Regions from separate parts of the Streptomyces sp. NPDC031418 genome, predicted to be linked through region 2. Evidence: riboswitches for the same ligand, from Rfam matches in the RefSeq annotation. Region 2 holds a riboswitch; the other holds the start of a gene.
The links. Region 2 has a riboswitch for S-adenosylmethionine ahead of ACZ5CZ_RS32820 (amino acid ABC transporter permease). Riboswitches for the same ligand answer to the same signal wherever they lie in the genome.

Region 1 (7,610 bases), on a different contig from region 2:
CCCTGGCGACCCCGTCGGCCACCTCCCGGTCGGTGGAGGCGACGATGACCGGACGGCCCGGCGGCTCCGCGCGCACCAGCTGCCGGATCAGCTCGTCGGCGGTGATCCCCGGCTTCGAGAACAGCACGCGGACGCCGCGCGGCGGCGCGAGCAGCACCGGCGCGGCCAGTTCGGCGCCGTCGAAGACACAGGTCACCTCGGCGCCGGTCTGCGCGGCGAGCGCCGAGAGCTGGCCGAGCAGCCGGAGCCGCTGCTTCTCCAGCGGCATCTGCGGATAGCCGGTCTTGGTGACGTTGTAGCCGTCGACCACCAGATGCGCCTGCGGCAGCGCGAGCAGCTGGTCGAGGATGGCCGGGTCGTGCTCGGACAGGGCGCGGGCCGCGATGTCCTTGGGAGTCATCCGCCCCGGCTCCACCGCGTCCACCGTCTCCGCCGGGCGCACCGAGACCGGCGGCAGGGCGAGTTCGCGGCGCAGCCCCTGGGTCGCGTCCAGCAGGGTGTCCAGCAGCAGCCGTACCCGCATGTCCTCCACACTGCGGCCCTCGCGGGCGGCCCGGCGGGTCGCCTCCAGCGCGGCCTCCGCCTCGCCGAGCCGGGCCTTGAGCCGCCGGGACTCGCTCTCGGCGGCCGACAGCTGCGTCTGCCCTTCGGCGCGTACGGCCTCCATCTCGGCCTGCGCCTTGCGCAGCGCGGCCTCGCCCCGCTTGACGTCGCTGAGCGCGGCCCGCAGCTTGCGCTGAAGCGATTCCGCTTCCTTCTTCGCCGACTCCAGCTCCGCGCGCAGCCGTTCGGTCTCGGTCCGGGTGTGCTCGCGGGCCTGGGCCAGCTCGGCGCGCAGCCGCTCCAGCTCCGCCCGGCTCTCCTCGTCGGCGCGCTCGGCGTCCGCGCGCTGGGCCTCCTCGCCGGCCGCGGTGACCAGCTTCACCCAGCCCGCGGGGCGCAGTACATAGGCCGCGGCCGCCACATCGAGCGGGTCCGCGGCCGGGGGCGGCGAGCCGGAGTCCAGGGCGCCGGCGAGTTCCGGATGCGCCTCTCTGAACTTCTCCCCGATGCGCTGCCGGAACAGCGGATCGGTCTCCAGCGCCGCCGCCATGGCGTTCCCGGCGAACTTCGCCCGGCGGTTGGGGGCGAACCGGGCATACTGCCGCAGCTGCGCGGGCAGTTCCGCCACGGTCAGCCCGCCGAAGCCGTCCGAGACGATCTGTACGACCCTGCGGCGCACGCCGTCGGGCAGCGGACGGTCAAGCACCTCAGCGGTGCCGTCTTCCGGCCCCCCGCCTGCGGTCTCCACCATCCGTCACACCCCTAAGCCGTCCGCTGTACCCGGGGCCGCTCCGCTCAGGAGTCGGCGCCCGGCCTGTCCACGAGTTCCACCTGGTCCACCGCGTTGCACCAACGGCAGCGCACCGACTCGATGGTCTCACTGACCACCTCGCGCTCCTCCACCTTCGGCTCACCCGCCAGGTCGAGGTGCACGTACTCGACCACCTTCGAGGAACGGGTCACGTCGAACCGGGTGAGGTTGCCGCACAGGGTGCAGCGCCAACGCGTCGTGGCGGTCGGCAGGGGAACCGTCATCGTGGCTGTTCGCTTCCTTCTCGGGTCGGTCCGCGCCCGGGGGGCGGACCCGTGTGGCCGTAACCCTACGGCCTGCCGGGGACTCGCCGCCCGTCCGTTCACGGCGGCGAGGCGGTCTATCCCCTTGCGTCCCCTTACGTCATGCTCTGTGTCCATGATCGGCAACTGGAGCACGGCGGGCCGGACCCTGAGGGCGGTCCGGAACACATCGGCACCGATGACCTACACCCTCATCGCCCTGTGCTGTGTGATCTTCGTGCTGGGCCCGGCCTCCGGGCTCACCGGGGCGTACGGCTCCGGGGAGTCCCTGCTCGCCGCACAGCGCGTGTACTTCCACCGCTGGGGCGTGGTCCCGGCCGAGCTGTTCGAGGGCGTGCCGAGGGCGGCGCTCACCCCGCTCACCGCGCTGTTCGTGCACGGGAGCTGGGTGCATCTGCTCGGCAACATGCTCTTCCTCTTCGTCTTCGGCGCGATGACCGAGGAGCGGATGGGCCGGGTGGAGTACACGCTCTTCTACGTCGGCTGCGGCTACCTGGCCCTGCTCGGTTACGCGGCCGCCAACGCGGCCTCGGAGCAGTCGCTGGTGGGTGCCTCCGGGGCGATCTCGGCGGTCCTCGGCGCCTTCCTCTACCTGTTCCCGCGGGCGCGCGTGACCAGTCTTCTGCCGTTCCTCCTCTTCCTGCCGGTACGGTTCCCGGCCTGGGTCGTGCTGCCGTTCTGGGCGGCGCTCCAGTGGCTCTCGGCGGGGCGGGCCGGACAGGGCCCGGGGGTGGCGTATCTGGCGCACCTGGTGGGCTTCGGGCTGGGCTTCGGCTACGCGTGGGTGCGCTACGGCCGTACGGATAGAGTGAAAGCCGCCCCTGCCCAGGCGCCCGAGGGAGAGAAGCAGCCGTGATCACCGCGATCGTCCTGATCAAGACCAGCGTGGACCGGATCCCCGAGATCGCGGAGCAGATCGCTTCGCTGGACTCGGTGAGCGAGGTGTTCTCCGTGACGGGGACGTACGACCTGATCGCGATGGTCAGGGTGCGGGAGCACGAGGACCTCGCCGAGGTGATCCCGGGCCGGATCAGCAAGATCCCCGGCGTGGAGGGCACGGACACGCATGTGGCGTTCCGTACCTACTCCCAGCACGACCTGGAGGCGGCGTTCGCGATCGGCCTCGACTCCTGACCGTCCGGACACCGCCTCATCGGGAGGTACGGCCCCTCACACCGCCGGCACGCAGCGGCCGTCCTCCGTGCGGTACGTCCACTTGGCACCGTCCCTGACCAGTTCCCGGACCGCGCTCACAAAACGGTCGACGTGCTCGTCGGGGGTGCCCGCGCCGAAGCTGACGCGCACGGCGTTGAGGGACTTCTCGCCCGGGGCCGCCTCCGGCGCACCGCACTCGCCCTGGGTCTGCGGGTCGCTGCCCAGCAGCGTGCGGACCAGGGGGTGGGCGCAGAACAGGCCGTCGCGGACGCCGATGCCGTACTCCGCGGAGAGGGCGGCGGCGAAGTGGGAGCTGTTCCAGCCGTCGACCACGAAGGAGATCACCCCGACGCGCGGGGCGTCGTCGCCGAACAGGGAGAGGACCCGCACCTCGGGGATCTCGGCGAGCCCCTCGCGCACCCGGCGGATCAGGTGCTGCTCCCGGGCGACCAGGGTGTCCCAGCCGGCCTCGGTGAGCGCCTTGCAGGCCGACGCGATGGAGTAGGCGCCGATGACGTTCGGCGAGCCGGCCTCGTGCCGGGCCGCGCTCTCGTGCCACGCCACCTCCACTCCGCCGTCCGGGCGCCGGGTGACCGTGCGGCTGGCGCCGCCGCCCGCGAGGTACGGCTCGGCCGCGCGCAGCCAGTCCGCGCGGCCGGCCAGGACGCCGGAGCCGAACGGCGCGTACAGCTTGTGTCCGGAGAAGGCGATCCAGTCGACGTCGAGGTCGCGGACGTCCACCGGCTGGTGCGGGACGAGCTGGGCGGCGTCCACGACGATCCGGGCGCCGTGCGCGTGCGCGGCGGCGGCCAGCTCGCGCACCGGCCACAGCTCGCCGGTGACGTTGGAGGCGCCGGTCACACAGACCAGGGCCGGGCCGTGGGGCTCGCGGGCGGCGAGCGCCCGCTCCAGGGTCTCGACCGCCTGCCGCGGGGTGCGCGGGGCGTCGAGGTAGGTGACCCGGGTGTCCTGCCAGGGCAGCAGGGAGGCGTGGTGCTCGGTCTCGAAGACGAAGACCTGGCAGCCGGCGGGCAGCGCGCGGGCCAGCAGGTTCAGCGAGTCGGTGGTGGACCGGGTGAAGACCACCTGGTCGCCGGGGCGGCAGCCGAGGAAGTCGGAGACCGTGCGGCGGGCGTTCTCGAAGAGGTCGGTGGAGAGCTGGGAGAGGTAGCCGGCGCCGCGGTGGACGCTGCCGTAGTAGGGGGCGTAGGCGGCGACGTCGTCCCAGACGCGCTGGAGGGCGGGGGCGCTGGCCGCGTAGTCGAGGGCCGCGTAGGTGACCTCGCCGCCGGTGACCAGCGGAACGGTGACATCCCGCCCCAGAACCGGCAGAGGGGCACAAACGGACTGGTCGGCGGCAGCGGTGGAGACGGACATGGCGGAACTCCCGTGAGGCGTGTGGGATCACCGCGCGAGCAGAGGTCGCTCAAGCACGGAGAAAGGGGAAAAGGGTGCGCGGAGGCGGGGCTCGGCGGCCCTAACGCATTCGCTTGCTCACGGAAGACTCCTCGACGACCAGGACCCCTGGTCCACGCTTCGACTCAGCGTGCGAGGGGTCCGCGCTTGCCGTAGACCTCGCTGCCTACGACCTGGTCCTCACCCGGGGCACCCCGCCACGGACGGAGGGTTGCCGGACAGCCGGCCGGGGCCTTGTGGCTGTCGCTCATGACCTGGACAGGAACGTAACGGAGCTGATCGCCGCGCCGCAACTCCTGTCCGCATATCGGGACCTCGGCATGCCGGCGAGGCATGCCGAGGCCGTCGGTCGTGCCGTCAGCTCGACTCGGGCATGCCGGACTCCGGGTAGCCGCCGTAGCGCCGCTCGCGGTTGCGGAGGTCCTTCATCGCGGCGTCGAAGTCGGCCCGCGTGACATCCGGGAACAGCAGCGGGGAGAAGTACAGCTCGGCGTACGGGGACATCAGCGGGAAGAAGGACGACATGCGGACGGCGCCGCCGGTGCGTATGACGAAGTCGACCTGTTCCGGGACGTACGCGTTGCTGGCCAGGATCTCCTCGGTCATGACCGGGATCTTCCCGTTGAGCTTGTTGAAGATCCCGATGACCTCGCGGGAGAGGGACATTCCGAGGATGTAGTGGACCGTGAAGTCCGAGTCGGTGTCCGACGCCTTCCGCATGGTTTCGAGCGATTCGAGGTAGCGGTCCGGCACCAGGTCCAGGGAGCCGGAGTACGCGAAGTTGCAGCTGCCGTGGACGCGCTGGGCCAGGTCGTCGAACGCGTCGAGGAACGTCGTCACCGCGGCCTCGGGGCGGTTGAAGTTCTTCACCGAGGACGTCGTGATGTAGAGGGTCTTGATGCCCTCCTCCCGGGTCCAGCCGATGAACTCTTCGAGCTTGTCCGCCATCGCCTTGTAGCCCTCGTCGAGGGAGACACCGTTTTCGATGGACCAGCGGCGCATGCCGTCGGGCAGAAGCATCAAGTTGGTCACCGTGTTCTCCTTTTGCTGAATGCGCTGGCGCGAACAAGTGCGGGTGTGCGTCGACGGCACGTCCGAGGGGATGCCGACGAGGGAGGAGAGGGTGTCGCCAGAGTGCGCAGGCCTGTTCCGCACCCGTGCTGGGTGCGGTTACCGGTTCGGTCTGCGGATGTGACGGCCGTCGAGAAGGCCGGAATGGGCAGAGCAAGGGCCGGTGAGAATGTTCCGGCGCTTGAAGAGCGGTCGATGCCGCCCGGTGGTGAAGACACGCGCATCACGCGCGGAGTGACATGAAAACGGTGCGGAGCCGAGTCGGCTCAGGTATGGACCGGACGTAATCGACGGTCCGGCGGCGTCGGATTCCTATTCCATGGCTGGGTACAGCTGTCCCTCATCCATGCCCCCGTCATCCCTTCGTTGTCCCCGTTCAGATGCGTGCTCCGGACAAAGCGGAGGCACACACATCACCACGAGGGAATGCACTTGACGCTAGCATATCCACAGACCCGGCCAGGTGATCAAGATCTGACGCCAATTTCCCGCAGCGCGGGGCGACTTGTGCGGCCGCCCCGCCGGGCGGACGTCAGGCGTTGGTGGCCGCGACCCACCGCTCGAGAAGCCTGCCCGCAGCCCCGGAGTCGATCGACTCGGCCGCGCGGTCCATCCCGTCCCGCAGCTGCTCCGCCAGGGACCCCGGGCCCGGCTCCAGGGCGACCAGCGCGGCCGCGGAGTTCAGCAGCACGGCGTCCCGCACGGGACCCTTCTCGCCGTCCAGCAGCCGCCGCGCGACACCCGCGTTGTAGGTGGCGTCCGCCCCGCGCAGCGCCTCGACGGGCACCAGTTCCAGCCCCACGTCCCGCGGGTCGAAGGCCTCCTCGGTCACCTTGCCGTCGCGTACCACCCACACCCGCGAGGTGGCCGTGGTCGTCAGCTCGTCGAGCCCGTCGTCGCCGCGGAAGACCAGGGAGGAGTGGCCGCGGGCGGCGAACACGCCGGCCATGATCGGGGCCATCCGGGGGTCGGCGACACCGACGGCCTGCGCCTTGACCCGGGCCGGGTTGGCCAGCGGGCCGAGCGCGTTGAAGACGGTGCGGATCCCCAACTGGCCGCGCGCGGCGGCCACATGGCGCAGCGCCGGGTGGAACTTCACCGCGGCGCAGTACGTGATGCCGGCCTCCTCGGCGACCTCGGCCACCCGCTTCGGCGCCAGGTCCAGGTTGACGCCGAGCGCCTCCAGCACATCGGACGCGCCGGAGGCCGAGGAAGCGGCCCGGTTGCCGTGCTTGACGACCTTGGCGCCGGTACCGGCGATGACGATCGAGGACATCGTGGAGATGTTGACGGTCTTGGCGCCGTCCCCGCCCGTTCCGACGATGTCGACGGTGTTCCCGGAGACCTCGATGACGGTGGCGTGCCGGTACAGCGCGTCCACCAGCCCGGCGATCTCCTCCACCGTCTCGCCCTTGGCCCGCAGCGCCACCACGAACCCGGCGATCTGCGCGTCCGTGGCCTCGCCGCGCATGATCCGGTCCATCGCCCAGTACGTCGCACCGGCGTCCAGGTCACGCCCGGACAGCAGGGCGTTCAGCACCTCGGGCCAGGAACGGCCCGCCGCGGTGTCGCCTCCAGCGGGGGTCACAGCGCTCATACGGCCGCTCCTGAGTCGTCGGTTTCAGCCATCCACCACCGCGCGCGCGGGGGGGCTCCCAGCCTATCCAGCCGGGCGGGGCGCGGGGGCGCCGGTCTCACAGTGCGACCACTCAAAAGTAAGGAATCTTACGTTTGAACACCGGAACCAATGCATGTTGAACGAAGTCCAGGCCGCTTTCCCTGGCACACCCGGACATCGCGGATATCTTCCCCCCAGAGCGACCGTTACCTTACGGTTACCTAACTGAGATCTGGCCGTGACCGTGATGATCATAGAGTTGCCATCGCTTTTGCGCCACTTGCAAGCACGCTCGACATAAACGCCACTCCAAAGCGTCAACGGGGGACTCGAGGGGGGAACGTGCAGCGCATTCTCTTTTTTCTTTCCGCCACACCTCTCCTGGTTCTCCCGGTCAATGCATGACTAGCACTCCCACCGCGAAGATTGGGAATTTTTGTGGTATCGACTCGCGTTGTCGATGTAGTCAATTTCATGCCGGAAAAAGTGGTTCGAAACAGTGAGCTGCTTTCCGAGGACAGCGACCTGAGTGACCATGCGTTCTTCGCGGGCGTTCACGAACGACGTTTCGCGTGGCCCGAGTACACCTCCGCCCGGCTGGGTACCGCCGCTCTCGAGAAGCTGCTCGAGCGCAATGGCGTGGATCCGGCGACCGTGGATCTCATCATCTGCGCCTCCCAGCTGAACGACGCCTTCTCGCCCGGTGTGGGCACCGCCATTCAGCACGCGGTGG
Region 2 (7,610 bases):
CGGCGAGGTTCTCGTAGGTGCCGCCGAAGTTCCAGGTGCTCTTCTTCGGCACGGTGAAGGCGAGGTTGTCCTGCCGGTAGGAGGCGAACTCGTACTTCTTCTTGCGTTCTTCGGTGTCGGTGACGTTGGAGAAGGCCACGTCGACCTTGCCGCTGTCGATGCCGACGAAGAGGTTCTCCCACGTGGAGTTCTTCACCTCGGGCTTGAGGCCGAGGACCGCGGCGACCAGGCGGCCGAAGTCGGGCTCCGCGCCGGTGAGGGTCTTCTGGTCGCTGCCCACGTAGGCGAGCGGCGGGAAGCCGGCGGGCAGGGCGCCGATGCCGATCTCCAGCTTGCCGCTCTTCCTGAGGGCGGCGGGCAGTTCGGCGCTGATGGACTTGACCTCGGAGACCTTGATGGTGGTCTGCTGGGCGGCGCCGTTGGAGGCCTGGCCGATGACGACCTCGCCGGACCGGGCGGCGGTGTCGGTGGTGGCCGCGTCGCTGTTGCCACCGCAGGCGGCGAGCCCGGTGGCCAGGGAGGCGACGGCGGTCGCCGCGGTGATGCCGCGTATCAGGCTGCGTCGGGTGACGTGGGTGCGCATGGCCGTTCCTTGTCGCTCAGGGGCGGTGATGAGGGTGGTGGCGTGGGGGGAGGTCGTGGGGGCGGCGGGTCACAGGACCTTGCTGAGGAAGTCCCTGGTCCGCTCGTGCCGTGGTGTGTCGAGGACCTCGGAGGGCGGCCCCTGCTCGACGATCTTGCCGCCGTCGATGAAGACGACCCGGTCGGCGATCTCGCGGGCGAAGCCGATCTCGTGGGTGACGATGACGAGGGTGGTGCCGCTGGAGGCCAGGTCCCGGATGACGGCGAGGACTTCGCCGACCAGTTCGGGGTCCAGGGCGGAGGTGGGCTCGTCGAAGAGGATGACGCCGGGGCGCAGCGCCAGGGCGCGGGCGATGGCGACGCGCTGCTGCTGGCCGCCGGAGAGCTGGCGCGGGTAGGCGCCGGTCTTGTCGGCGAGGCCGACCCGGCCGAGGAGGTCGCGGGCCAGTTCCTGGGCTTCGGCCCTGCCGAGCCGGCCGGTGGCGACGGGGGCCGCGGCCACGTTGTCCAGGACGGTCAGGTGCGGGAAGAGGTTGAAGTTCTGGAAGACGAACCCGATCCGTCCGCGCTGGGTGAGGATGGCCCGCTCGCTCAGCTCCTTGAGCCGGTTGCCCTGCCGCTTCACGCCGATCAGCTCGCCGTTGATGCTGACGTGGCCGATCTCGGGCTTCTCCAGGTGGTTGATGACCCGCAGCAGGGTGGACTTGCCGGAGCCGGAGGGGCCGAGGATCACGGTGACCTCCCCCGGACGGACCGTCAGGTCGACGCCGTCCAGGACGCGGTGGGTGCCGTACCACTTGTGCACGTCGTGGACCTCGACGGTGGCGGCTTCGACGTCCGCCAGGGTGTCGGCGGTCTTGGCGGTCATACGGCGGCCTCCCGGCGTATGCGGGCCCGCAGCTCGGTGAGACCGGTGCGGAGCTTCTGGAGGGGCGTGGGCGGCAGGCTGCGGGTGGCGCCGCGGGCGTAGTACCGCTCGACGTAGAACTGGATGACGGAGACGACGCTGGTCAGGATCAGGTACCAGGCGGTGACGACCAGCAGCAGCGGCACGATGTCGCCGGGGTAGGTGGAGCCCATGGTCTGCGCGGAGCCGAACAGGTCCAGCAGGGAGACGTAGAAGACCAGCGAGGTGCCCTTGATCAGGCCGATGAGCTGGTTGACGTAGTTGGGGACGATGGAGCGCAGCGCCTGCGGAAGGACGACTCTGCGGAACTGGTAGCCCTTGGGCAGGCCGAGGGCGGCGGCCGCCTCGTGCTGGCCCTGGTCGACGGAGAGGATGCCGCCGCGCACCACCTCGGCCGCGTAGGCGGCCTCGTTGAGGCTGAGGCCGACGACGGCGACGACCATGTCGGTGGCGAGCTTCGACTCGTCGAAGGAGAAGAAGGCCGGCCCGAAGGGGATGCCGACGCTCAACGTCTTGTACAGAGCGCTGAAGTTGTAGAGGAAGATCAGGACCACGATGAGCGGGATGGAGCGGAACGCCCAGACGTAGGTCCAGCTGACCGCGCGCAGCACCGGGCTCTTCGACAGCCGGGCCAGGGCGAGCAGGACACCGCCGACAAGGCCCAGCACGGCGCTGTAGGCGGTGACTTCGAGGGTGATGAGCAGGCCGTCGAGGATGGTCGGCCGCAGGAACCAGTAGCTCCAGCGGTCCCACTGGTAGAAGGGGTTGGTCACCAGCCCGTGTGCGAACTGGGCCACCAGGACCAGGACGACCGCGGTGGCGATCCAGCGTCCCGGCCGGCGCAACGGCAGTACGCGCTGGGCGGTGAGGGCCTTGGGCGGTTCGGTGGCGGTAGGCGCCTCGGGCAACGTGACGGTGGCGCCAGGGGGTTCGCTCATGGTGGGCTCCGGCTGGGTGGGAACACCCCGGCACCACGCCGGTGTGCGGGGACGCACGGGTCGGCGGGAGACCGGGAGTGGGAAGGGCGACGGCACACCGCGCGGGCGGTGTCGGTCAGGGAGTGCGGGGGCTGGGGGGAGGCGTCAGCCCCGACACCGGGCACGGCCCGGTGCGGTACACAGTGCGCTGTTGACGCGGAGCAGATCGACGGCGCGGTCGGCGACGAGCAGACTCGTGTACGTCCGTACGCAGCCCGGGGAACGGCGTGCGGCCGTTCTGGGAGCTGCGTACATGGCGTCACCGTCACTGTTCCGGCCCTGTGGGCCTCGCGCTTACCGATGTGTCATCGGCCGGGTCGTCACCTGGGGCACCCCACCGCGGTGCGAGGGTTGCCGGTCAGCCAGCCAGGGCTTGTCGCTGACACTCGTGACCGTTCTGGGCCGTAGTTAAGACAATGGCCCGAACGTATGTCAACGCCGTTCCACCAGGTGGAACGGCTAACGGGCCGAGTGTGCCGCCCAGTCGAGGATCTGGACGGCCGATCCGGCGGCCTCCAGCCCGCGGCACCGGGCGTGGTGGCGGCGGTCGATCCCGTCGAGGTCGAGATGGGCACCGAAGGCCGGGTGGGCGGTCACACGGCGGGCGTAGGACCACAGCGCCGGGTGGCCGGCGATGCGCTGGACCGCGGCGGCGTCGAGATGGTGCCGGTGCACGGTGTCGAGCCGGACCAGGGCGACCCACAACTCGACGTCGGCGGCGGTGACTTCGTCGCGGATCAGGTAGGGGCGGCCGACCAGCCAGCGGTCCAGGGCGCCGAGTGTCTCCAGCAGTGTGGCCAGTGCCATGTCACGTTCCGCCGCGTCCGCTCCCACGGCTCCGGCCCGCTGCGCCGCCCCCTCGATTCCCTGCCTGCACATCTGCTCCACGGCCTCGATCTCCGACTCCGCGCCGCACGGGTAGAGCGAGGGGGCGCAGGTGTCGAAGCGGTGGGCGAGGTCGCGCATGATGTCCCGGTCGTGGGTGCTGACGATCCGCCCGGACCAGCCGTCACTGAGCACCGGCGCCGCGGCCGGACCGGAGTAGCGGTGCGCGCTCGCCTCGTACAGCGGACGCAGGGCCGAGTAGCCGCCCTCGGGACAGTCGGGGACGGCGGGCAGGAAGGTGACCGGACAGATGTCGTCCAGGCCGAGCAGGGTGTGGGTGACGGCGATGCGCAGGCCGTCGGGACACGCGGTCGACAGATGGAGCCGGTAGCGGCCTGGCACCGGGTAGTGGCCGCTGCGTGCGTCCCTGCCGATACGGCCGAGGAAGGCGGGCGCGGGGCGGACGGAAACGTGGGCGGCGGGCGTGGTGACGGTCATGACTCTCCCCGAAAGCGGGCGCGGACGTCCGCGCGGCGGATGCGACATCGGGCCGGGCCCCGTGGCCGGATCCCCCTCCTTCGCCCGGAGGGCGGGCCCGGCACTCGGTGCCGGGCCCGCCGGGGCTACGGGGATGCGACGACGGAACCCTGAGCGGGGCTCACCTGGGCACGCCGAACGGCACGATGTGCCGTGGGGGGGCGTCGGCGTGGAAGCTGCGCAGGTCAGCCCATGCGGCCGAGCGCGCTGCACACGCGGAGCAGGTCGATGTGACGTCGGGAAGTCAGCAGAGGCGAACGGCTCACTCGGACGGTGACCGGAGCAAGGCGCCTCATGTTTCCCTACCTGTTCGCTAGGATTCCTTACCGAGTGTCGATGCACCGGCCACGGACGTCAAGGGGTCCGTCCCGCATGGCGGACATCCCGATGGACGGCGGCACGCCCGCCGTGGCCGCCCGGTCGGGTGCGGTCGCTCCGGGAGGGGGTCAGGCATGGGCACTCGCCGGTGCGCTCATGAGGTGACCTTGAGCTTGGAGCTGTCGTAACCGGCGGGGAGAAGGTTGTCAGTGATCGACTCGACGTCGACCTTCTTGGTGATCTGGCCCGCGTCCAGGAAGGCGTCGGCGAGATGCTGCTCCAGTGCGATGTCCGGCTGCTCCACCGGGGTGACCCGGTTCGAGTAGGCGGCCAGGGAGGCCTTGGCGTCGGCGAGCGGGATGCTCTGCTCCTTCGCCAGCGCCTGCGCGTACTTCTCCGGGTTCTTGACGCCCCAGGCGAACTCCCGCGACAGCCTCTTCAGGACGTCCGTGAGGGCCGCACGCTTGGCCTCGTCCTTCAGCGAGGAGTCACTGGCGACGTAGTAACTGCTCGTCTGGTCGATCGGCGGAAGCCCCTTCACCAGGATCCGGGCACCGTTCTTGACCGCGATCGCGGACTGCGGGTTCCAGATCGACCAGGCGTCCACCTTGCCGGTGTTGAACGCGGTCGCGCCGGCCGCCGGGTCGAGGAAGACCAGCTTCACGTCCTTGGGGGTGAGGCCGACGCTCTTCAGGGCGTTGAGGGCCAGACCGTGGGCCGAACTGCCCTGCGGGACGGCGATCTTCTTGCCCTTGAGGTCCGCGGCCGTCCTCAGCTCGGAGCCCTTGGGCACGATGATGTTCTCCACCGCCTGGTCGGGCGTGAGTGAACGGTTCACGGCGACGATCTTGAAGCCGTACTCCTTCGCGGCACCGGTGATCGGCGGTACGTCGCCGACGCTGCCGAGGTCGATGTCGCCGGAGGCGGCGGCCTGGATGAGCGGCGGGCCGTAGGTGAAGCGGGCGAACTTCACCTTGTAGGGGGCGTTGTCGAACACGCCGGTGACCTTGGCCAGTTCCTGGCTGCCGTCCCCGCCGTTGTCGCCGATGGTGAAGGTGTACTTGCTCCACTCGGGGTGCTTGGCATCGCGTGCGTCGGCGGCGTTGCTCAGCGGCGCGGGCGTGTCCGACGACGGCGATCCGCAGGCGACGAGGGTGCCCGCCAGGGTGAGCGAGCCGAGGATGGCGATGAGTCCGGTGGTTCTTCTGCGCATGGTCGTCGTTCTTTCTGTGCCGGGTGAGGGTGTTCGCTGAGGTCAGTGGCGGCCGGCGAGGCCGAGGTCTTCCAGGAGCCGGGCGCGGAGCTCCTCGCGGGCGACGCTCGCTTCGCGGTCGGCGGCGGGGAGCCGGACCTCGTGCGAGGTGCCGATGCGGCCGTTGCTCATGACGATGATGCGGTCCGCCAGGGCGATGGCCTCGTCGACGTCGTGGGTGACGAGCAGCATGGCGGCCTGGTGCCTGGTGCGCAGCGCGCGGACGAGGTCGTGCATGCGCAGCCTGGTGATGGCGTCGAGCGCCGCGAACGGTTCGTCGAGCAGGACGAGTTCGGGCTCCGAGACCAATGCCCGGGCGAGGGAGACCCGCCCGGCCTCGCCGCCGGAGAGTTCCTTCGGCCACGCCTTCTCGCGGCCCGCGAGTCCGACCTCGGCGAGCACGGCGCGGGCCCGCTGTTCGGCGTCGGGCCCGTGCAGGCCGAGCGTGACGTTGCGCAGCACCCGCTGCCACGGCAGCAGCCGGTCGGCCTGGAAGACGATCGCGCGCCGGGCCGGGACCTCCACCCGCCCGCCGTCGGGCCGGTCGAGTCCGGCGAGCAGACGCAGCAGGGTGCTCTTGCCGCAGCCCGACGGGCCGAGCAGGATCACCAACTCCCCGTCGGCGATGGTGAGATCGAGGCCGTCGAGCACCGTCCGGTCGCCGAAGCGGCGGACCACCTGCTCGACGACGACTCCGGTCCGCCGGCGGAACTCCGTTGCGGTCGTGCTGCTCATGACGCCTCATAACCGGGGCGCCACCGCAGCAGCACCCGCTCCAGAGCCCGTACGAACTGGTCGGCGAGCAGTCCGAGGAGCGAGTAGATCACCAGCCCCACGAAGACCTGGTTGGTCTGCAAATACGTCTGTCCCTGGGTGATGAGGAAGCCGAGTCCCTGGTCGGCGTTGACCGTCTCCGCCGCGACGAGGCCCAGGACGCTGTACGCGAGGGAGAACCGCAGGCCGACCAGGAACCCCGGCAGGGCGCCGGGCACCAGCACCCGCGTCACCAGGCGCCAGGTGCCCGCTCCCGTCGTGCGTGCCATCTCGATGAGCCGCTGGTCGACGCCCCGGATGGCGGCGAACAGGTTGAGGTACATCGGCACGCCGGCGCCGAAGGAGATCAGCAGCACCTTGGTGAGTTCGTCGATGCCGAACCACACGATCATCAGCGGCAGCACGGCGAGGAGGGGGATCGTGTTGAGCACCTGCACGAGCCCGTTGAACAGGTACTCGCCGCTGCGCAGCAGGCCGCCGAGCACGCCGGTGACGATGCCCGCCGTCAGGCCGATGGCGAGACCGATACCGGCCCGCTGGAGCGAGATGGCCAGGTCGGGTCCGAGAACGCCCTGCTGCCACAGGTCGACGGCCGACCGCACGACCGAGGTCGGCGCAGGAGCGTACGTCTTCGACACCACCCCGGCCCGGGCGAGTGCCTCCCAGGCGACGAGGACCGCGACCGGGGTGGTGTAGATGCCCAGAGGCCAGCGCAGGCGCTCGCGCAGTCTGCTGAGCGGCGTCCGGCGGCGGGCGCCGCGTGGCAGGAAGACCTCCCGTGACCGCGCGCTCGTCGCCCCGGCGGCCGGGCGCTCGGTGGCGGCCGGCGCCTTCAGGCCCAGCTCGGTCATGCCGCCACCGCCAGCACACCGCTGTAGTGCGAGGAGTCGCCGACGAGCTGCTCGCTGCGGCGGCCGTCGACACCGGTCGGCACCTCACCGGCGACCGTCACCCGGTTGAGGCGGCGCGGATGGTCGTCGTAGTTGTCGACCCCGTAGTGCTGGGTGATGCGGTTGTCGAAGATCAGCAGCTGGTTCGGGGACCACCTCCAGCGCAGGATGTTCTCCGGCCGCGTCACGTACGACTGAAGGACGCGCAGCACATCGGCCGACTCGCCGCTCGACAGGCCGACGATCCGCTTGGCGAACCCGCCGATGAACAGGCCGCGTTCGCCCGTCAGGGGATGCACCCGTACGACCGGGTGCTCCGCCTCGTACGGCGTCGAGACGAAGACGCGGTCGTACTCCTGCTGTTCGGCGGTCGCGGACGGGGGTCGCGCGTAGTCGTACTGGTTGGTGTGCACGACGCGCAGCGAGTCCGCCAGGGTGCGCAGCGCCTCGGGCAGATCGCGGTACGCCGCGGCGGCGTTGGCGATGAGCGTCTCGCCGCCGTACGGCGGGACCACCACGGACCGCAGTGTGGTGAGCTGCGGCGGGTT

Region 1: linked by a shared signal. The riboswitch ahead of ACZ5CZ_RS27985 (aminotransferase class V-fold PLP-dependent enzyme) and the one ahead of ACZ5CZ_RS32820 (amino acid ABC transporter permease) in region 2 are both predicted to bind S-adenosylmethionine.

The regions. Positions count from the first base shown of each region.
Region 1 is NZ_JBVIJC010000020.1:138,876-146,485, reverse strand. It holds gene ACZ5CZ_RS28005 (NYN domain-containing protein) at 1-1,294, opposite strand, end outside; gene ACZ5CZ_RS28000 (hypothetical protein) at 1,339-1,578, opposite strand; gene ACZ5CZ_RS27995 (rhomboid family intramembrane serine protease) at 1,733-2,473, shown strand; gene ACZ5CZ_RS27990 (Lrp/AsnC family transcriptional regulator) at 2,470-2,751, shown strand; gene ACZ5CZ_RS27985 (aminotransferase class V-fold PLP-dependent enzyme) at 2,788-4,149, opposite strand; SAM riboswitch class IV at 4,327-4,443, opposite strand; gene ACZ5CZ_RS27980 (undecaprenyl diphosphate synthase family protein) at 4,546-5,220, opposite strand; gene trpD (anthranilate phosphoribosyltransferase) at 5,792-6,856, opposite strand; gene ACZ5CZ_RS27970 (3-oxoacyl-ACP synthase III family protein) at 7,364-7,610, shown strand, end outside.
Region 2 is NZ_JBVIJC010000028.1:41,575-49,184, forward strand. It holds gene ACZ5CZ_RS32810 (ABC transporter substrate-binding protein) at 1-583, opposite strand, end outside; gene ACZ5CZ_RS32815 (amino acid ABC transporter ATP-binding protein) at 653-1,450, opposite strand; gene ACZ5CZ_RS32820 (amino acid ABC transporter permease) at 1,447-2,427, opposite strand; SAM riboswitch class IV at 2,752-2,860, opposite strand; gene ACZ5CZ_RS32825 (glutathione S-transferase C-terminal domain-containing protein) at 2,926-3,789, opposite strand; gene ACZ5CZ_RS32830 (putative leader peptide) at 4,014-4,124, opposite strand; gene ACZ5CZ_RS32835 (aliphatic sulfonate ABC transporter substrate-binding protein) at 4,301-5,359, opposite strand; gene ACZ5CZ_RS32840 (ABC transporter ATP-binding protein) at 5,402-6,133, opposite strand; gene ACZ5CZ_RS32845 (ABC transporter permease) at 6,130-7,023, opposite strand; gene ACZ5CZ_RS32850 (TauD/TfdA dioxygenase family protein) at 7,020-7,610, opposite strand, start outside.